DNA from 2 places in the Paenibacillus sp. FSL H7-0703 genome. Region 2 is predicted to be linked to the other one. Evidence: riboswitches for the same ligand, from Rfam matches in the RefSeq annotation. Region 2 holds a riboswitch; the other holds the start of a gene.
The links. Region 2 has a riboswitch for FMN ahead of ribE (riboflavin synthase). Riboswitches for the same ligand answer to the same signal wherever they lie in the genome.
Positions count from the first base shown of each region.

Region 1: linked by a shared signal. The riboswitch ahead of MHB46_RS07855 (DMT family transporter) and the one ahead of ribE (riboflavin synthase) in region 2 are both predicted to bind FMN.

Region 1 is NZ_JBBOPF010000001.1:1,831,839-1,843,012, reverse strand. It holds gene MHB46_RS07860 (methyl-accepting chemotaxis protein) at 1-967, opposite strand, end outside; gene MHB46_RS07855 (DMT family transporter) at 1,208-2,155, opposite strand; FMN riboswitch at 2,328-2,472, opposite strand; gene MHB46_RS07850 (hypothetical protein) at 2,594-3,289, opposite strand; gene MHB46_RS07845 (ABC transporter ATP-binding protein) at 3,282-4,205, opposite strand; gene MHB46_RS07840 (sensor histidine kinase) at 4,333-5,277, opposite strand; gene MHB46_RS07835 (response regulator transcription factor) at 5,279-5,986, opposite strand; gene MHB46_RS07830 (right-handed parallel beta-helix repeat-containing protein) at 7,170-8,468, shown strand; gene MHB46_RS07825 (DUF6933 domain-containing protein) at 9,441-9,944, shown strand; gene MHB46_RS07820 (hypothetical protein) at 10,043-10,351, shown strand; gene MHB46_RS07815 (formate--tetrahydrofolate ligase) at 10,565-11,174, shown strand, end outside.
Region 2 is NZ_JBBOPF010000003.1:115,495-126,668, reverse strand. It holds gene MHB46_RS25975 (2-oxoacid:acceptor oxidoreductase family protein) at 1-996, shown strand, start outside; gene MHB46_RS25970 (thiamine pyrophosphate-dependent enzyme) at 996-3,284, shown strand; gene MHB46_RS25965 (IDEAL domain-containing protein) at 3,504-3,971, shown strand; FMN riboswitch at 4,040-4,213, shown strand; gene ribE (riboflavin synthase) at 4,543-5,208, shown strand; gene ribB (3,4-dihydroxy-2-butanone-4-phosphate synthase) at 5,269-5,952, shown strand; gene ribH (6,7-dimethyl-8-ribityllumazine synthase) at 6,032-6,496, shown strand; gene MHB46_RS25945 (segregation and condensation protein A) at 6,670-7,464, shown strand; gene scpB (SMC-Scp complex subunit ScpB) at 7,433-8,044, shown strand; gene MHB46_RS25935 (DUF2953 domain-containing protein) at 8,212-8,925, shown strand; gene ytfJ (GerW family sporulation protein) at 9,092-9,583, shown strand; gene MHB46_RS25925 (protein-glutamine gamma-glutamyltransferase) at 9,676-10,398, opposite strand; gene MHB46_RS25920 (D-alanyl-D-alanine carboxypeptidase family protein) at 10,606-11,174, shown strand, end outside.

The DNA of each region.
Region 1 (11,174 bases), on a different contig from region 2:
GAATTAAGAACGAGCGGACCATAAGCACAATGATGATCGCAGCGGCAAGTATGGAAATGACAATCACAATTAGGCTTTGCTTCAGAATCGGTTGGGCTGCATCACTGTAATCCTCCAGATCCGACAGTGCGACAATGCTCCAACCGGTGAGAGGGTCCTTAAGTGTAAAGGCCAGCATATCTCGATTCATAAATTGAATTTGCGACATGGAAGGAGTATCATTTTCGACGGTTGTCGCCACTTCGGGAAGTCCCTCTATGGCGTCAGCCGGTTTTTTGCCTGTCTTGTTAAAGGCTGTTCCAGTCCCAGATACAACTTTATGTTCAGAATCAACAATAATGAGTCCTCCGCGTTCACCAATCTTAACAGACTGCAGACTTTCACCCATCTTGTCCAGATTCAAAGCCAATGCAACAGCTCCTTCACCGTCCTCCAGCGTTCCCGATATATTAACGACTAAATTCCCTGTCGTGACACTGGCAACTGGAACACCGACGAATACTTTACCCTTTTCCAGCATCGCATTTTTGTACCATTTTCTCTCCCGGGGGTCATAATCGGACTCCTGTTTTTTCGGCGAACGTATGTATTGCCCCTTCTCATTGCCGAGAAGCGCAGCATCTAGCTCGGGATGAGCCTTGACGATAACATCCAACTTTTTCTGAAGGGCCTCTTGGTTGGTACCGATGGAATCAGAATTGATTTCAGTGGTAAGCACGTCCAGGTCTTTCATAATGGGCGCTACATACTGATTGACATTGCTTCGGATCAGATACAGATTCGTGTATACGGAACCGCCCATTTGCTGACTGAGTTGTGTCGTAGCCCCCTGATAAGAAAAGTACCCGATAAGTACGCTCGGAATCAATAACACAGCTAAAAAAGATATTATTAATCTTGTCCTCATTAAATAAAACTGCTTGAGAAACCTGTTCCACCACGGAACTGTTTGTTTTGTTTTAGTCATAGTTCTTGCTCCTCTGTGTCTGATGATTACTACATTGTTTTATTCGACAGAAACCGACGAATTTTATAGATGTAATCCTTGGGAAACGAGGAATAGTAGCATATTTTAGACACTTTTTTCGAAAAACAGGTCTAAAGAACTATGTTGAATATTAATGCGAATACATAAAAAGCCAAATCGGAGATGCAAAAGCATCTTCACGATTTGGCTTGGGTAAGTCATGAAAGGGACATTGAATTGTTAATTTTTTTGCTGACGTGAAATCATAAAGAGCGAAATCCAGATGAGCATAAAACCAGTCAATTGCGCTACAGTGACAATTTGCTGAAATGCGATCCAGTTAATCACGACACCAACCATGGGAAAGCTCAGTTCTGCCATCGTAGCATAAGACGCTTTGGTTGTACTTAAGCCTTTGTAATACAGTAGCAAGCTGAGAAGACCCGGAAGCAATGCCTGCAATAGCAGATTGATAATCACAGCTGCGCCCGCCCATGTACCGGCAGGCATATTCCATGGCGCATGCTCTACAGAGGTGAGGACAATCAGCAGAGGGAGCGCCACCATGAAGCGGAGGGAGGTTACTGTTTCATATTTCATTGAACGAAGCAAGTAACTTCCCATGACTGTCGAACCGCCCCACAGAACTGCTGCACCGAGTGCAAGCAGACTACCAACCTGAACAAAATCACGAACATGTCCGAAAGGGAGCGACCAACCGAAGGTCAGAAGATACGTCCCGAACAGAGCAACGACAATTAATAATCCAAAATGACGCGGCAACATTTCCTTCAAAATAATACGGGCTAGAACAATAGCGACCAAGGGTTGAAGCTTCTGGAGTAAGAGTACAGCATTCAAATCACCATTGCTGAGTGCCATAGTGAAAATCACGCTGGCCAGAGCCGAGCCGCCCCACGAGACGAATAAAATAGCGAAAACTTGACGAAGCCGTACCGCTTTGAGTTCCTCACGATGCTTCCACAGCATCGGTGTCAGAGCGAGGAAGAGCAGCACATGCTCCATAAGTACAATTTGTGTTGAAGTAAATGACTTTAGCAAAATAATACGAAAAAGCGGGTCTGCGCCCCACAAGGCTGCTCCAATTGCGACCAGCCAAAAACCGCTTTTCATGTGGGAGCTACGATCAAAACCTTTGGATGTTAGTACAGTAGAAGATTGACTCATACTCAATTAGCTCCTTGCGAATACAGGACCGGTGGCACAAAAACCCCCGTCCATGGCGAAAGGCCATGCAAGACGGGGGTTGATCAAATAAACTTGCCGCTTTATGCAAGTTAAATGAAGTTGCTGCAAAACTAATAACGCAGTATTCATCCACTTCGCGGCATGTTGATATTTCGATCTTCTTCCATCCGGACTTTACCGTCGGCTTTGGCATCTCACCAAATCAGTCCGTATCCTGTTGCCAGATACAGAGTCGCGGGCTTAGCTCCATGAGCCATACCGCCGGTTGGGAATCTCACCCTACCCCGAAGATCCTTATTCCGTTTTTAATTTCTCCTATAGGATATACCTGTTTTAGAATGAAGTCCAGTGAAAAATGTGTGTATATCTAACAATGATTTTCATCTGTTTTTTGAAAGCGCTCTACGAAATTACATATTACGAGGTAATATCCTTATACTCAATACGTCGAATCGCCGCATAAGCCACAAGCATTCCTAGTAGAGAGAAGCCAATTTGCACGGGGGCTATGGAGCTAAGTGTAGCGCCGTTATTATTGGAGAAAAGCAATGCTACAATCAGGATTGAGGTCACAATGGTGGTGGGTACAGAGTATCTTCGCATCCCCATATACAGCGGAACCAATCCCATAAAGCTGGCAGCAACGGCATTGATCAGCGTCCGTGCTGATTGTTGGCCCAGTATGGAAAGAGTAAGGTTATCCGGTACAATCAAGACAAACTGGTTGAGCAGATGAATAGCAGCCGTAATGATTATTTCCGAAATAATAATAGACAAGAACGTAAACAGCAGCACAACCAAGAGCTTGGCGATCATCAGCTTTTGACGGTGAATCGGGTACATGAACAAGATCGTAATCGATTTGGATTTAAATTCTCCGACGATAAAGCGGCATAGCAAAACGGAGGAAAATACAATAAATGTTGCTCTCACAAAATTGTCTATTAGATCCAAGAGTTGAGTGTACTGTGTGAATTCGGGTATTCCTTCACTTTGACTGTCCAGCGCGATAATACAGAGCAGCCCAAGAATGCATGCATTGGCGATCAGTGCTGAACGGATATAACCCGCCAGATGAAATTTTTTCAGCTCCAACTGCATCAATTTAAGCATGGAGATCACCTCCGTTTAACAGCCGCAAAAAGTAGTCTTCCAGTGTGCTGCTTTTCTGATGAATGGAATCCACTTCTATATCATTTAAAATGAGCGTCTTCGTAATTTGTTTCTGCGGTACATTTGAATCGTAAATACGTATACTCTGTTCATTGAGTACCCTTATATTATTCAGATTCAGATGATGGGAGAGGACGTAGGTCGCTTTTTTACAATCGTTGGTCGTAAATTCGATGTATTCCGTATTGGTTTCCCGCACCTGTTCCATCGACACTTCCTCAATCAGCCTTCCTTGATTAATCACGCCTACCGTATCCGCAATCTGCTCTATTTCCGCTAAAATATGACTGGACACGAGCAGAGTCATCCCATATTCCTTGCATAGCATGTGGAATAATTGGCGGATTTCCTTGATTCCCACGGGGTCCAGACCATTAATCGGTTCATCCAAAATGAGTAGCTCTGGCTTAGTCGCAATAGCGCGGGCAATCCCAAGACGTTGCTTCATTCCCAGCGAAAAATCCTTTACCGGCTTGTCATCCGCATTTCGCAAATTCACTAATTCCAGGGCATCCCGAACAGCCTGCTTATTGTAGTAGCCCATGTATTCACAATGAAGTTCGAGATTTTGCTGTGCCGTCAGCCTGTCATAAAAAATCGGGTATTCAATAATCGAACCCATCCGTCCGAGCAGATGATACGATTTTGGCGTTAATTTCTCACCGAATAATTCAATTTCACCCGATGTTGGCTTGAGTAAATTTGTAATCATTTTCATCATCGTCGTCTTGCCTGCCCCGTTAGGGCCGAGAAAGCCATAGGTTTCTCCCTTGCGCACATTCATACTGACTCCCGCTACAATTTCATTGCCCTTCAGGGCCTTGGTCAACTGATGTGTACGTATTACGTAAGTCATAGGTGTTCTCCCTTCGTATACTGCTGATAATTCAAGGATAAAGGGCGAAATGTTCATTTTTCTTTCGTGATTCTTACAAATTTATTAAGTTGAGCACAAATCGAATTATGCAAAATGCTGAGTTCGATTAATAGTTGATTTTCTTCAATGTAAAAGAGAAGACTGTCCGCTCATAAGGTCTACTAGTCAATTGAATTTCTCCGTTCATCGTTTCAACCAGGCGTTTGGCAATCGTAAGGCCCAGTCCGCTGCCTTGTACCGCCTTATTGCGGGAGTCCTCCAGTGTGTACATGCGTTCAAAAACTTTATCTTGCTCGGATTCCTGTATGCCTTTGCCACGATCCCATACCTCTATACGCACTGTATCCTGCTGTTCCAATAGAGCCAGACCCAGCGTCCGTCCATCTGCCCCATAGCGAATGGCATTCGAGATCAGATTGTTCAGCACCCGTCCAATCGCTCCTTCGTTCCCCAAGGCATGAATGGGGTGCTCCGGGATCTCAATATGCACAGTAAATCCCTGTGCGGTCAGCAGGTCATAAAATTCCAAAATGCTGCGTCTGCACAGTTCTCCCACTTCCAGTCGAGTCAACGGAATATCCGTATCATTAGCCTCCAGCTTCGCCAAGCTAAAAAAGCTGCCGATCAGCTCAATCGCTTCGCTTGTCTTTTGATGAATTTTGGATAGCAGCTTTATACGTTCTTCTGGCAAAATAGTCGGATCGCCATCCAGCATCTCGGCATATCCAAGCACAACCGTAAGCGGGGTCTTGAGATCGTGGGAAATGTTCGAAATCATTTTGCGCATGGCGATTTGGCTACGGTTGTAATCTGCAGACACTCTGAGATTCAAGTCCAGCAGTCGGTTAATTTCCGTCATGAGTCGTTGCAGTTCAACGTCACCTGTAACATATAGCAGCTTTTCCGCATGATTCACCGTCACAATCCGCTCTAGTAGGGTTCGGATATCCTTTATTTTGCGCTTATAGGCCATACGCTCCCGCCAAAGCCATACTATAACGACTGACATGATGAGGCCGACAATCCATTCAGAAATGTTTTCGATGTTCATATCAGCCATTCTCCCATTTGTAGCCAATGCCCCATAGCGTTTTAATGTGGACAGGATGAGAGGGATCTTCTTCGATTTTCTCACGCAGGCGGCGAATATGGACGTTAATCACGTTCTCGTCGCCCATATAATCGTCTTTCCAAATAAATCCGTATAATTGTGCTTTTGTAAATACCCGGTTCGGATTGGCTACAAATAGCTTCAAAATATCGGACTCTTTGGCTGTTAGCTGAATTTCATTTTCATTGCGTATGACTGTAAAATGATCAAAATCAATGCGCAGACTGCCGTAGGTCAAAACTTGTGCTTGCGGCTGTTCCTCCTGTTGTTGCTGACGGGCATATGTAGTAGATCTGCGGATCGCGGACTGAATACGAGCTGTCATTTCCAGCATTGAAAAAGGTTTGGCAACATAATCATCTGCCCCAAAGCCTAGTCCAAGCGCTTTATCTACGTCACTATCCTTGGCTGACATAATCAGAATCGGGACAGCGCTATGGGTACGAATTCGTCGAATCACCTCCATACCGTCCACCTTCGGCATCATCAAGTCCACCAGTACCAGATCATAGGTATGACGTTCAAAGGCAAGAAGACCCTCTTCCCCGTCATAGGCAGTGGTTAGACTGTATCCTTCCTTAGTGAGTGCTTTGAGTAGCATTTCGGCAATGGATAGATCGTCTTCAATAAGTAAAATATGCTGTGACATAGGTGTGGAACACCCCTAATTTTTAGATTAAGCTCGCGTGACGAACTGTACCTGAATTATATAGAGCAGTGGAGGGGATTTCCACAAAAAATATCCAAAGAGAAAATGAAAACTCCCTGGATTGCCCCAGGGAGTTACGTAATCAGTCGTTTGCATCATTCGCGTTCAGGCGCACGCGAGTCCTATAGTATTTATTTGGCTTTTGTAAAGGAAGAGGCTTAGATCAGGGGAAAAGTTTGTGTGCCTTTATAGACCCAAAGTAAGTATGTTTTTCCCAACCGCATAAATGTATGAAGTAGTAAATCTCCTAGAGCCACAAGGGGTAGGATTTCAGTGAGGACAACTTGCGATTAATGGTCAGTTTAGTATTTCCTAATTGGTACTCCAAAAAAGAAAGAAAGTTTTCTGCAACTAATCTATCAAAAAATATAACGTAATCATGGCAATAGTTAAGAAGTGTTGTGGGAGATAGTTTTCTTTTCCTGCTTTCAATAAACTCGTTACAAACCAGGGAAGATCGGACAATTTTTCATCAATTCGATTCATGTAGTAGACTTTCATTTTTTACCTATTTTAACCATAATATTGTAAAAATATATTTTTATATTACATGACTTTATACCTAAAAATGTAATACAAAAGAATTATTTAGTAATTGAGTTATACATATCTCTGTAATTTGAGCCGATGAAACTCATGGCGCCGGAATAATATGGAAGGAGGTCTTCTTTGTACCAGGAGATTAGCCACAATTCACTAATGAAAAGAAAAGTTTATATGCAGAGAAAATTGCGCAAGCTCATGTTGTTCCTGAGTGTTATGAGTTTAGTATATCGCTACCTTTTTCATCGAACACGGTTAATGCTGCTGCAGATCCCGAATGACGGAAAATTTAGGACGTGGAATCGTGGCTGCACGCAGCGGTTTCCAATACTATTGTAAGTTGGAATTTATTGAAACCCAACCCTGAAAACTTTAGATTTAACATCTATCGATTTACCTATGACGATCAAGAAATAAGCTAAATGATCCCGTTCTTTTGGAAGGGATAAACTTGGGCGTGAAGAGGCGAGGAAATTCAATGATTTGATTTAGGTTACATGTAATTTTGTTTTTCATTTAAAGATCCTTGTAGTTGTTAGCACAGCATCAAACAATTGATTGACAAAAGGAGAAATGATTTATGAGGAAATTTGGAAGTTTATTTATGATCTGTTGCATGCTTGTAGCCATGTTTATGACAAGTTCTGTTTATGCAACTAAAAACACTCTAGATGTGGAGGAAGAGACAGCAACAAGTACGACAAGCTATTATGTTTCTCCAACTGGCAGTGATAAAAATGCAGGAACTAAAAGTGAGCCATTTAAGAGCTTGATGCAAGCACAATCAGTAGCTTCGTCTGGGGATACAGTCTATATTCGTGAGGGAGTTTATGATGATTTTGATATTGCAAAAACCGATAGTAATTATAATTATGTAAATGCCTTTAATAAGAATGGGATTACCTATGAGGCTTATCCTGGGGAAAGACCTGTGTTTAATTTCAAAAATGTACCAACGAATCTACGTGTGGCAGCATTTTTTGTTGGTGATAATGTAACGGGCATCACTTTTAAAGGATTTGATGTGATCGGAGTTAAAGTAGGTGATCAAGCGCAATCAGAAGCTTTTAATATTAGAGGACAAGCCGATTTCGTGAATATGGCTGCTCATGATAATGAGGCCATTGGTTTTTACTATACTGGAAATGGATCAGGAACTGTTCTTAATTCGGATTCTTATAACAATATTGGACCAACACAAATATCAGCTGGTAATACAGATGGTTTTGGTGCTCATGGAGGGGCTGTTACCTTCATTAACTCTCGTGCATGGAATAACAGCGATGACGGATTTGACAGTATTAGTTCAAAAGGCCTAGTGATTTATGACCATTGTTGGTCATTTGATCATCAGGGTAATCAGAACGGTATCGGCAACAAAAATGGGTTTAAAGTCGGCGGATATGCGTACAGAATTACGGGAATTCCAGATCCATTGCCCGTTCATACCGTAAAATATTCTTTAGCTGTGAATAACGGTGCTAGTGGCTTTTATGCGAATCATCAGCCTGGACAATCAGCTACCTGGACCAATAACACGGCCTATAATAATAGTAGAGCCAATTTCGATATGCTGGAACGTGTTAGTCCAACGGACATAACCAATATTCCCGGTTACAGAGAAGTTTTACATAACAACATCGCTTTTATGAGCCGGGCAATTATGAATGACAACAATTTGCCGGAAAATGTATCTAATAATTCTTGGACCATCAACGGAGGACTTGAAATCACGGCAGAAGATTTTGTAAGTCTGGATACGGCCCAATTATCTGCACCAAGAAAACCAGACGGCAGTTTACCTGATGTTACGTTTATGCTTCCTGTAACTTCCAGTACTCTTTACAAATACGATTTAGGCTACCTTGCTGACAAATAAAATTTCTAACATTTTCCAAATGAAAGAAACGATAATAGTGAATTTGTGTAATTTGATCTAACGATAGCTCTAGATAAAAGAAAGGTGATGTCCAGTATATTTACAGACATCACCTTTTTAATGACTTTAATATTTTACAATTGCTACGTTCAAAGAACTACGCCATCTGGTACCACGATATCCGATTGTACTTTTCCATCAGGTAGCTTCACATGTATCACCTTTACGATACCAAGCGGCGTTAGGAAGGTGCCTTCCATCCACTCCAGATCGCCAAGCTACGGCTTTAACACTTATGGTCCTGCAGCCCGGCTTAACCGGACGGATATCCAACACGTATTCGGAGAGCCATGCCGTCGGACCCGTGCCCAGCCATGGCACAAGCTATGGCGATAGCCCTGGTAACAATAACCTCCATACGTGCCATGTACGTCAATCTTTCCTTCCGGCGTCAGTTCGTACATGGAGCTGCTGTGAAGCGCAGTTATAGCTCTCATCGTCATACATACATGATAACGTGTAGCTTCGATCGGAAACGGGAAGTACAACCTGATTCGATGAAAAAGCGGGCTGTAGGGACGCCTGTCAGCCTATTTGTGTTAACAAGAGATGTATTGAAATTGCTTAAATGGCCGCATAGGGATGTAGAAGTAGTGGTTTTAACTGCAACATATGATTATTAAAATTGATGAATATTGGACTTTTTCGTAAATTCAAAGATGTTTAAACCACCACATAAGATAGTATTTAAATCCGCTCATGAGAAGTAAGTGAGATTACTGAGGTCAACTCAACCCTAACACAAGATGTAATCAAATTACTAGCAGTTACAGTTCTCCTATATTATACTGAAAGAGTTTATAATTCGATGTTTGGAATACGGTGTTATGATATCCGGGACATTCCTCATATGAGAGATTAGGTATGTCGAATTACGCTGCGGTACAGGACCGTCAATAAAGGAGAGCAACGATGTTTGTTATACGAGGAACACAAAAACTGCTGAAGGAATGGGAGACTGAACCACTTCAAGTTGATATTTATCCGCCTTTAAATAGTTGGCATGCCAGCTTGTTTTTACTTAATCGAAGAAAAAATATAGTGTTCATGCATGATATATCCCGCTTAAGCATCACGCTTTTTGGGATCAAAAAATCGCAGTACAACAACCTGCCAGTTCTTTTTGTGCAAACTTTGAAGGAATTAATGATCAGTGAAGGCTTTGATGAACAGATTGTAAAGGCATACACACAGGAAGGCGAGCAGATGCTGGCTACGACGACGAATAGTCATAGTGTAATGGGCACCTTGGATGAGATTATTTTCATCATGAAGGAACTGGATATGGAGCATGGGTGTGAGCTGGAAAAAAACCAGTGGAATAACCGGATTGTTTTCAAAACTGTAGAATACAAGTACCCTGTTGATGTTTTTAAAGAAATGCTAGAAAAGCATTATAAACTAGAGAGTATTTGAGAATTTTATGATTTTACGAAATGAGTTCCATTTATTCCCTCTGTCCTATATAATCTAATATAGTTCTAAAAGACTATATAAAGAGAGGTAAGGGGTAAATGAAGATTAAATTAAGAAATAAAACTGGAATGATTAAGGAACGCAAAGTAGGTTTTTCATGGACTACGCTCTTTTTCGGTTTTTTCCCTGCGTTGTTTAGAGGGGATTGGAAGTGGGCAGTTATTATTTTTCTGGTATCGATCCTTACGAGTGGGGCGTCCAACTTTGTATTTTGCTTCATTTATAACCGCTTACATATTAATGATCTGCTGTCCCAAGGCTATGGTCCTGCTACTAAGAAATCCCAAGCTATCCTGATTTCTAAGGGATTTATTGCTGAAAATTACGCTGCTAACTTTGCAGGTTAAATTGAGAGCTGTTTGTTAAACGAGACGTATCAAAAGAGCATCCACCAAAGTCCATGCGGGCGGGGAATGCTCTTTTTTTTATAACTCACATGATAGCAACGCTTGCGATGAAATGAATCATAGCGCAATAAGCGGCACACTTTGGTAAAATAAAACGATACAGGGTTTGACACCATCGGTCAGACTTATAAAACGGGGGGTACATAACGAAAGATGAAGAGGATTATTGATATAGCCAAAGAAGCAGGAATTGAAGAAGAACATCTGGAGACGTATGGAAAATATAAAGCGAAGCTGAATCCGTCCCTGTGGGAGCAGTTAAAGGATCGCCCGAATGGAAAGCTGGTGCTGGTTACGGCGATGAATCCCACGCCAGCGGGAGAAGGAAAAACGCTGACAACCATCGGGCTGTCACAGGCGCTGAATGCGCTGGGGCATAAAACCGTTGCTGCGTTGCGTGAGCCGTCCCTTGGCCCTTGCTTCGGCATGAAAGGAGGAGCAACCGGGGGAGGACAAGCTCAGATTGTTCCGGCAGAAGACATTAACCTGCATTTTACAGGTGATATTCACGCGATTTCAGCTGCGCATAATTTGCTGGCAGCGATGATCGATAACCATTTGTTTCATGGAAATGCTTTGCGGTTGAAACCGGAGCGGATCGTGTGGAAACGCGCTGTCGATATGAACGACCGGAGTTTGCGAAATATTGTGACCGGATTGGGGTCAGGTAATGGAGCAGTGAGAGAAAGTGGCTTTCTGATTACCTCAGCTTCAGAAGTGATGGCGGTATTATGTTTAAGTGAAGATATGGACGATCTTAAAG
Region 2 (11,174 bases):
ACAAATCGACTCGGATTTTTTGAAATCCGGCTGGAATCCATTGGTGGACTCGGCGCTAATCTGGCTGGCAAAATGTTGGCCGAAACCGGGGTGCTTGGTCTGGGGCTGAATGCTTCAAATTTTTCGTCCTACGGTTCGGAAAAAAAGGGAACTCCGGTTAAAAGCTTCGTCCGCTTCTGTGAGCCGGAGGTCGATATTCGGGATCACAGTCCGATTGAGCAACCGCATGTGGTAGGCATTTTCCATGAAACGTTATACAAAACGGTAAATGTAATCAGCGGACTGCCAGCGGATGGGATTGTAGTGGTTAATTCCACGCGTCCAGCAGAAGAAATACGGGCTGATTTGGGACTGGTATCCGGTACACTAGCGGTGGTGGATGCGATGGGCATCGCACTGGAAGAGCGAACCAAACTAAATACGTCCATGCTCGGTGCCTTGTTCCGTGTCTGTGATTTCCTGGACCCGGAAGCGATGAGATCGGTTATACGCAGTACCTTTGAAAAGAAAAATCCACTGTTAGTGGAACCTAATCTCCGTACGTTTAACCGTGGTTATGAGGAAATGGAACTGCACGTATATCCAGTTACTGATGACGCAGAGGATCGGGTTTATGAACGTCCGCAGCCATTGCTGGGATACGAAACGCAACTACTGGGGGGCGTTATTGCGACTCAGGGAAACAGCATGACGAGAGATGTTAGTGGTTCACGTCAGGGGTATGTGCCTGAATATGAAGCTGATAAATGTACCCATTGTGCCAAGTGTGATTCGATTTGCCCGGATTACTGTTTTGTATGGGAAGAGCAAGCAGACAAACGCGGAAGAGTGATGCCATTTTTGCAAGGGATTGATTACCAGTATTGCAAAGGATGTCTGAAATGTGTAGATATTTGCCCATCGGGGGCATTAAGCTCGCGTCGTGAGCAATGGGGATGGGCGGAACAGAATCGAGTTGCCCACCAATTTCCGGTATATGAAGGAGGGCGTGCGTAATGGCAAAACTGGAGGAAGAACTCAAACAGACAGGCGCCGCGCAAGTGACAACGTTCGAATCCGGTAATGAAATGGCAGCTACGGCGGCTGCGCAAATTAATTATCATATGATGGGATATTTCCCGATTACTCCCTCTACTGAGGTAGCGCAGTATTTGGATCAGATGAGAACGAGAGGTCAGCATAATATTAAGCTGGTTGCAGCAGACGGAGAACACGGATCGGCAGGGATTTGTTATGGAGCTGCCGCAGCCGGAGCGAGGGTTGTGAACGCCACTAGTTCGCAAGGTTTCCTGTACATGCTGGAGCAGTTACCTGTTCAGTCAGGTACCCGTTTTCCAATGGTTATGAATCTGGTGACACGAGCTGTCAGTGGTCCCCTGGATATTCGCGGGGATCATTCGGACCTGTACTATGGTTTGAATACAGGCTGGGTCATTTTGACGGCAAGTACACCACAGGCTGTGTATGATATGAACATCATGGCACTAAAAATCGCAGAGCATAGCGATGTTCGGCTGCCTGTAATGGTCGCATATGACGGTTTTTATACGTCCCATCAAAAACGTAAAGTGCAATATTTTGCCGATGCTGAGACCGTGCGCGGTTTTGTAGGTCCTAACCCGAACTTAAATTATCCGAATATTACGGATTTTGATCATCCTGTTACCGTAGGTGCGCATATGAACGGCGATGACCTGACGAATAATCATGTTCAGCTGTCCGAAGCACTAAAGCTGTCAGAAGGAGTATATGAGCAGGTAGCAGCAGAGTATGCCGCTTTATCCGGTCGGGAATACCCAATTTTAGATCTGTATCAAATGGAGGATGCTGAGGTCGCGGTATTCCTGTTGAATTCGGCGGCTGAATCGGCTAAGGATGTGGCGGATCAACTCCGTGCGCGCGGGATTAAAGCTGGTGTGATACGTCCGAATATCATCCGACCGTTCCCAGCCGCACAACTGCGGGAAGCCTTACGTGATGTCAAGGCGCTGTTGGTAGGTGAACGTGCAGATTCGTATGGGGCAGACGGCGGGAATTTAACGCATGAAATTAAGGCGGCCTTGCAGGAGGACCCGCTGAATCGGACACTCGTGTTGAGCCGTATCTTTGGCTTGGGCGGCAAGGATTTTTATGCGGAAGATGCAGAGGCGTTCTTCCAGCTTGCGATTGAGGCGGCCGAGGCCGGCCGAGCGGAGAAGCCCTTTGATTATTACGGTATTAATCCGGGTTCACCGGACAAAGTGATGCTGCAAGTTATGCAGCCGCCACGTGGCAATGCATACCGTACGGGCATGATTCAAGTTACGCCGGACGAGGCGACCGGGAAGCTCAAAGTCAAGGTGCCACCCCTGCGGTCGTTGACAACCAAACCACGCCGTCTTACACCAGGTCACGGGGCTTGCCCAGGATGTGGGGCATTATCTGCGCTGGAACTGTTTTTCAAAGGTATTGAAGGGGATATTGTCGTGCTGTTCCAGACAGGCTGCGTATATGTGACGACGACAGGGTATCCATATACATCACATAAACAACCGATGATCCACAATCTTTTTCAAAACGGGGCCGCTACACTTTCAGGAGCGCTGGAAGCTTATATGGAAATGAAGCGCCGTAATGAAATTGAAATGTCAGACGATCCGACTTTTATCATGATCAGTGGTGACGGTGGGATGGATATAGGTATGGGTTCTGCGATTGGTGCGGCTCTGCGTAATCATAAGCTGATCATGCTGGAATATGATAACGAAGGGTACATGAATACAGGTTCACAGCAATCATACTCCACTCCGGTTGGTCACATGACTAGTACGTCAGGTGTAGGGAAAATGCAAAAAGGAAAGCAAGGACATCACAAGGATACCGTGCAAATCATGGCTGCTTGTAACATTCCGTATGCTTTTACAGCAGCTGAAAGTCATCCGCAGGATATGCTGCGCAAAGCAGCCAAGGCTCAATGGTATGCGAACAACGTGGGTACGGCCTATGGTAAGATCCTGTGCGCCTGCCCACTGAATTGGAAATCGGAAGACAGACTGGGCACCAGCATTGTGGGCGCTGCAGTCGAGTCTTGTTTCTTTCCTTTGTACGAAATAGAGCAAGGCAGTACGACAATTACGTACAATCCGGAAGACAAGGGAAAACGGATTCCAGCTGCTGAATGGTTGAAATTAATGGGTAAAACGAAGCATCTTCTCAAGGAGGAGGCTACGCTGGCTACCTTTGAGCAGGAGATTGAGCGTCGCTGGACTATCCTGAAAAAGAAACATGAAATTTCAGAGCTATAATTCCGTTTTTTGCATAATCATCGATTAACATTGTTAGCCGCTGTTACTGTAGTGGTTCAATCAAGATTCTTTGCGTTTATTGCGCAAAGAATCTTTTTTATCGTTTATGGGTTGAAGCATAAAAAAACAGGTAATGATTTCCGATATAGGAGTGGAGGCCTATAAGAGGCACGTTAAAAAGTTTTCTTCTGAATTTTAAGATGCAATGAGGTGCAGGAAATGATTAAGCTGAATACAGTTGAAATAATCGAAATTATAAAGAAGCAGATCCCTAAGGTTATGAACATCAAGCCAGTGGAGCTAAAGTTTACGGATGATTTTGGACGGGCATCGCTGGCAGCGACAGAACACAAATTCACGCTGACGAACCAGCATTATTCTGCCAAGGTGATGGATTGCGTGTTAGAAACACAGGTACGCCCCATTTTAATGTGCGAAATTATTTATTTTCTGAAATGCGAGTTTATTGACGGACATGTTGATGTGCGACTGGATTATGAAGCATGTTCTGAGGAAGGACGGGGACCGGTTGCTTCAGCCGTAATTACCTTTGATCATGCAACAGAGTTGGGAGTCGAGGAACTGGCCGATCTGATTGACTTGGCGCTTCATATGAATGATAAAACCTGGTTTGAAGAACTCTCCAGCCAATATGTCAAAACCAAAGCAGGAGCTTCTATTAGATAACTTGCTTTTTTTAGAAGTCGGTGCTAATATACGTAACAAGTTTAATGTTAATTCAATTAAATAAGAGCAAGATCCTTCGGGGCGGGGCGAAATTCCCCACCGGCGGTGATGACATGTTTGTGGACCGTTTTTGTGAGAAACAGCATGGCTTAGTCCGTGACCCGGATGCTGAATGATCGGCAGAAGGTGGACCTGGTGCAAATCCGGGACCGACAGTATAGTCTGGATGGGAGAAGGATACGAAGCGCATGTGCATGACGTGACATGTGCCAATTTTTAGCATACCCAATTGTGCGTACGGCTTATTTCGTTGTAGGACAGCATCGGGCGATAGCTTGCTTAAGCTTTCTTTTTGATGGTGTTCAGAGCGTATTTGGTTGTATCCTCAGTCATGCTTTCTATTGGCAAACCTATGATTTCATGTCGTCTTAAGATGCATATGAACTGCGCTTGTATACTACAAATGTGACTCTCATCACCCCCATGACGGATTGAATCCGAACTGGGGGTTTTTTGCGCTTATAGCTGATGAATTAGGGATAAACTGAATGTAGTGGAAAGGAGTGAAGGCATGTTTACCGGATTGGTCGAGGAAGTGGGTCGCATTCAAACTATTTCCAAAAGCGGTGAAGCGATGGTGCTGGGGATTTCGGGTTCCGTGGTGTTGGGCGATTTGAAAATAGGAGACAGTGTCTCAGTGAATGGCGTTTGCCTGACGGCGATACAGATCGGTACGAAAGACTTTAAGGTTGATGTGATGCCGGAAACCTTTCGCAGCAGTAATCTGAAAGAGTTGAGATCAGGCAGCCGAGTCAACCTGGAGCGAGCGATGGCGGCGAGCGGAAGGTTCGGAGGACATATCGTGCAAGGACATGTGGACGGGACGGGAACGATTCGCGGGGTAACATCAGATCAGAATGCAGTTGTGTTCGAAATTGAGCCTAAAAATCAAACATTATTTAAATATATTCTTCTCAAAGGGTCAATCACAATTGATGGTATCAGCCTCACAGTCGCACAGCGTACGAGAGATACCTTTGCCGTATCCATTATTCCCCACACCTTATCCGAAACGGCCTTACAAGCCAAACGTGAGGGAGATACCGTCAATATCGAATGCGATATTTTGGGCAAATATGTAGAACAGCTTTTAAATTACAGAGGTGCAGCGGAGGCGGAGAGAGTAGAAGAAGCTCCTCTCAGTTTGGACTATTTGGCGAAACACGGCTTTGCCTGATATTGAAGGGTAAGCCTGTTTAGGAGCATTCGTGGCACAAGACATAAGGAGGAAAGTGTTATGGATAGAGGTAGCCAAACAAGTGCAATGGCAAACGTCATAGAGCATGGCGAGTTGGAACATGACGAAGAGATTCGTTTGGATTCCATCGAAGCAGCGTTGGAGGACTTAAAAAACGGTAAAGTTGTTATTGTGGTGGATGATGAACAGCGCGAAAATGAAGGCGATTTTATCGCTTTGGCTGAAAAAGCGTCGCCTGAGGTCATTAATTTCATGATTACAGAAGGTCGCGGGTTGGTCTGTGTGCCAATTACACGACAAAGAGCCGAGGCCTTGGAATTGCATCCTATGGTAGAGCAAAATACAGATTTCCACGGTACTGCCTTTACGGTATCGGTAGATCATATGGAGACAACAACGGGTATTTCAGCGGCCGAGCGTTCCTTGACTGTACGCGCCTTGGCAGACGAAGCAGTCACAGGCAGTGATTTCCGCAAGCCTGGTCACATGTTCCCGCTGATTGCTCGCGATGGTGGTGTCTTGCAGCGTGCTGGTCACACTGAAGCGGCTGTTGATCTGGCCCGACTCAGTGGCTTCAAGCCTGCTGGGGTCATTTGCGAAATTATAAAGGAAGATGGCTCAATGGCCCGCCTGCCTGATCTGGCAGTGGTCGCCAAGCGACATCAATTGAAGCTGATCAGTATTCAGCATTTGGTGGACTACCGTCGTCGTTTGTCATTGTAAAAATACATCTCGGTTCCAAGTAAATCTGAAGTATTGTCCGAAGTCCCTAAATAATTAAACTAAGAGAGGTTGATTAAACATGGCACGTTTTATAGAAGGTAATCTCGTATCGAACGGTTTAAAATATGGTATTGTGGTGGGCAGATTTAATGAGTTTATTACGAGCAAGCTGTTAAGCGGCGCAATTGACGCACTTCAACGACATGGTGCACAGGAAGATGAAATTGATGTAGCCTGGGTTCCGGGTGCATTTGAAATTTCACTGATTGCACAAAAAATGGCTGCAAGCGGCAAATATGATGCCGTAATTACGCTGGGTACGGTCATCCGTGGTTCTACTTCTCATTATGATATCGTCTGCAATGAAGTGGCCAAGGGTGTGGCAGCGAGCAGCCTGAAAACGGGAGTGCCCGTTATTTTTGGTGTAGTGACTACAGAAAACATTGAACAGGCTATTGAACGAGCAGGTACGAAGGCTGGTAATAAAGGTTGGGATTCTGCATTGGCTGCGATTGAAATGGCCAATCTCGGCAAGCAATTTTAATTATAGGAATAGCTGAATAGAACGCTATAAACTGCAAGGTGAAAAAGGGATTGGATTGTTAAGCAAGGCGATGACGTATATACTACAGAAAGAGGGATTGATAACGTAGAGCATAAGTGCTATAGGGAAAGGTATTGTTGAATGATGATTGGAGTAAGGCAGGGGGAAGCACATTGACAGTCGTAAATTACAAGCTGGAAACATTCGAGGGTCCGCTGGATCTACTGTTGCATCTGATTGATAAAGCCGAGATCGACATTCAGGATATCCCGATTAGCGATATTACTGATCAGTATATGGCTTTTTTGCACAGTATGCAGGAGCTGGAACTGGACATTACGAGCGAGTTTCTGGTGATGGCGGCGACGCTCTTATCTATTAAGAGTAAATTGTTGCTTCCCAAGCCACCTGTGATGGAATATGACGATTTGGATTTTTATGAGGAAGAGGATTATGATCCACGTGAGGAACTGGTCCGCAAGCTGGTGGAGTATCGTAAATATAAAGGGATTGCTCGCCATCTAAGTGAACGTGAGTGGGAGCGGAGTCTAATTTATGGCAAGGAGCCAGAAGATCTAAGCGCATTCCTGCCTACTGAACCCGTAAATCCGGTACATGGGCTGCATGCAAGCGATTTGGTCGCGGCCTTTCAGCGTGCTTTGCGCAAAGCAGAACGACGTACGACGGTAACTCGTGTTCATCGGGACGAAATTTCAGTCAAGGACCGTATTCGGCAAGTTATCGGAGCTTTAGAGATGGTGGGGAATGGAGGACGGCTGCTGTTCTCTAAGCTGATGCATGAGGATATGTATCGACATGAAGTGGTTGTGACCTTTTTGGCTATCCTTGAACTGATGAAAATGAAACAAATTTTCTGTTATCAGGAGAAGCTTTTCGATGATATTGTAATGGAGTGGAGAGGGGATTTACGGGTTAATGGATTATCTGAAGCTGAAATCAATTATTGAGGGACTGCTGTTTCTCGCAGGAGAGGAAGGGTTGTCCACCAAGCAGATCGCCGACATTGTAGAGCAGCAGCAAGAGCTGGTTGAACAGTGCCTGGAAGATATGAAGCAGGACATGGAGCAGGGAGGAAGAGGCCTGCAACTTGTCCGTATTGCCGGTCATTATCAGCTTGCAACTTTATCCGAACATGCACCTTACTTTGAAAAGCTCGCATACTCTCCGGCACGTGCCTCACTGTCTCAAGCTGCTTTGGAGACGCTGGCCATTGTGGCCTACCGCCAGCCCATTACAAGAGTTGAAATCGAAGAGATTCGGGGTGTCAAATCCGAGCGGGCCATACATACACTGGTCAACAAGGAGCTCATTGAAGAGAAAGGTCGAGCTGAAGCCATCGGACGGCCAATATTGTACGGAACGACGAAATCATTTTTGGATTATTTCGGTCTGGGCTCTTTGGCAGATCTACCACAACCGGAGTTGTTCGAAGATTCGGACAATTTGGAGGAAGAGACTCAATTATTGTTCGAGCGTCTGGAGAGCAGCCAGCCTGCAGCCAACGATCTGGATCTTGAATCCCAATAAAGTTCATCCGGATCTTGCAGCTCACTTATGTAAAATATCAAATAGACAGCCAGTCCTCAAGTAGTTAGGGGCTGGCTGTTGGTATTTTAAGATGCATGATTTTCCGGCGAACGGTCATACTATTTTTGCCATGATATTTATAGCAAAAAGGTAGGGAGGACTCGCCAGTGTGGAAATGGATCAGTATCGCCATCATCGTCGTTATATTACTTGTGCTGGCTATTTTGCTCTCTCGTATTCGATTGAAGCTGGATATTGCCAAACATGACAATGATGATCGGGCGCATCTAGAGATCAGATTTCTATACGGGATGATTAAAATAAATTACGATGTTCCGGCCATTCTCATAACAGGTTTGAAAAAAGGGCTTCTCTATCGGCTTGATCGCAACAAAAACATACATAAAACGGATGCCTCCGTGGATAGCGGTAATATTGATACAGAAAAAATCAAGCAATTTATATATGATATACGGGTTTTGCTCAAGGGAACGAAATCCTTCAATCGATGGTTGCGATATACATTGGCACATGTGACGATGTCCAAAATGGAGTGGTCCACTAATATTAGTCTTGCTGACGCGGCTTATACAGCTACCTCAACCGGTATTTTGTGGGGATTAAAAACGACCTTGATCGGTTTTGCTTCCAGCTTTGTGCGCATGGATTGTACCCCTAAGCTGTATGTTGTGCCGTATTGGGTGGATCGCTTGCGTTTTACCACCACTTTGAACTGTGAAGCAAACGTATCGCTCGGCTATTTAATTTTCTCCATGTTCATCTTATCTTACCGCATATGGCGCGTTCCGGGTGGACCCGAGGCATGGAAGCGGGTTTTTTTCAAAAAAAATGAAGATCTTCAAGCTAACAATGAAAGATAAACAATGAAGTGTGGTGAAACTTAATCTTTCTAAACTTTGGGATTTCAGTGTCCTCCAGATTAATGCATAGCCGAATCGAATGACATACATATTTCCTTGAACTCCTGCGCACAATAGCGAAAGAAAAGGCAGTCTACGCTTGAGATAAGCAGAGGAGGAATTAATCATGTCAGATCACCCGATTCAAGGGCTCATGCAAACCGCAATGGAAAACATTAAAGCCATGGTAGACGTGAATACGATTGTGGGAGACGCGGTGGAAACACCCGATGGTTCCGTTATTTTACCAATCAGTAAGGTAGGATTTGGTTTCGCTGCCGGGGGAAGTGATTTTAACGTAGACGAAGAGGCACTTCATACTTCCTCGGCTTCGGGTAATCATAGCGGGAAGGAAGGTCATCCTTTTGGTGGCGGTAGCGGTGGTGGTGTATCTATTCATCCCATTGCTTTTCTGGTTGTTGGCAAACAGGGGGCACAAATCGTTCCATTGGACAATCAAACGCATCTGATTGAGAAACTCATTGACTCCACCCCATACCTGATTGATAAGGTTCAGTCTATCTTCCGGAATGCAGGCGGCAACGTGCAGACTCCACCCCCACAGGTACCTGTAGATATTAATATTGATCAGAGTAATTCTGGACCGGCTTACTTGTAAAAGTCATTGGAAATGAAAAGCGTTCTCTCAGGAAGGTATCCCAAAGCCGAGTATAGGCTAAGGAATACCTTCTTTTTTGCTTACACTTGGCCCTATCCCCGAATATACTGCCTTCCCCCAATGACAGCATGTATACGGTGACTGTATTCCTGGTGATACAAAGTAGGCAGCGACAATTCATTTTTTCGATTTCCTTCGGTAGCGAACTGCGATAAGTAGATGAAGTCCGGATAGACCACTTCATTCGTCAAATAAGCAGATACCGTGGCTTCCGGCCGACGATGTTGATTCAGGGAATCGATAATACCCTTCGCCGGCAAGATGCCAATCCCATGTCCATAAAACAAGTCTTCCTTCAGCTTAACGACATTTTCTCCTTTCCATTCCAATGTTTCAGATGACACATCCGGATTGTTGAAATACAGAATATCGCCAGGAGCTGCTTTATGACTCCCTTGCTGCTGTATGAGCCTGAGGTCACTGTCATAATGCCAGTCATACAGCAGCATACCTGCAAAAATCCGATTAAACTCACTTTCCAGAATGGAATCCAGCACTCCTTTGTACAGCACAATAACCATAGCTGTTGCACATTCAAAAGCGTATTGATGACCGTTTAAAAAAATGTCTCTGATCCCCTCTGCCGGAGTGACACCTGCTTTAATCTGAAAACCACCCTTTTCCGTTAAATCCCAAAATTGCTGGTTGCAACGTGCGGTAGCAAAAGTGGCAAAGGATACACCGCTTCGATGCAATGCTTCTGCGGACTCTACAATCCGTGATCTTAAAATCATTTCAAACTGGAGACGCAGCATGATGTAACCCCCAAATCCATATTTAACTTTGGTAACTAATATATATGTACTCGGGAGGGCAAGTTGCTTGGTTTATGCAGAAAGAAAGCAAAAAGAGAGCAGCTAATGGCTGTACCGTAAAGGAATTTTCTGTTATAAAGGTGGACATACTTTGAACAGCTTGGACATATACTGGTACAAGACTTGCTCAAAACCGGAGGAATCCAAATGTTTAAAAAAAAGCAACACATTCACGCGGACCACAGCCATTTCTTGAACAAGGCACGCGCATTTGTTTTGCCGCTGGTGGTTCTACTTATTTTGTCATTGCCGCTTACGTTGCTGAGTCCACAGCCCGTTCGGGGAGCGATAAAAACAGAAGCAGCGCCGCCCGCATTAGGAACCCATGCACAGGCTGCTTCTTTAATTGATGTCACATCAGGAAGAATCATTTATTCTACCGAGGGTGACCGGGAGCTACGTATTGCCAGCCTGACCAAGATTATGACTGCAATCGTGGCCATTGAACATGGACGCTTGCAGGACCGGGTAAAGGTGAGTCCAACCGCGTATGCCAAAGAAGGGTCCTCGCTTTTTCTGCAAATGGGTGAACAAATGTCGCTGGAAAATATGCTGTACGGCTTAATGCTCCGTTCTGGAAATGATGCCGCTTCTGCCATTGCTGAGCATGTGGGGGGGACGGAAGAGGGATTTGTCCATTTGATGAATGACAAGGCGGTTCAGCTTGGGCTAAGCCACACACATTTTGCTAATCCTCACGGGCTGGATGCCGAGGG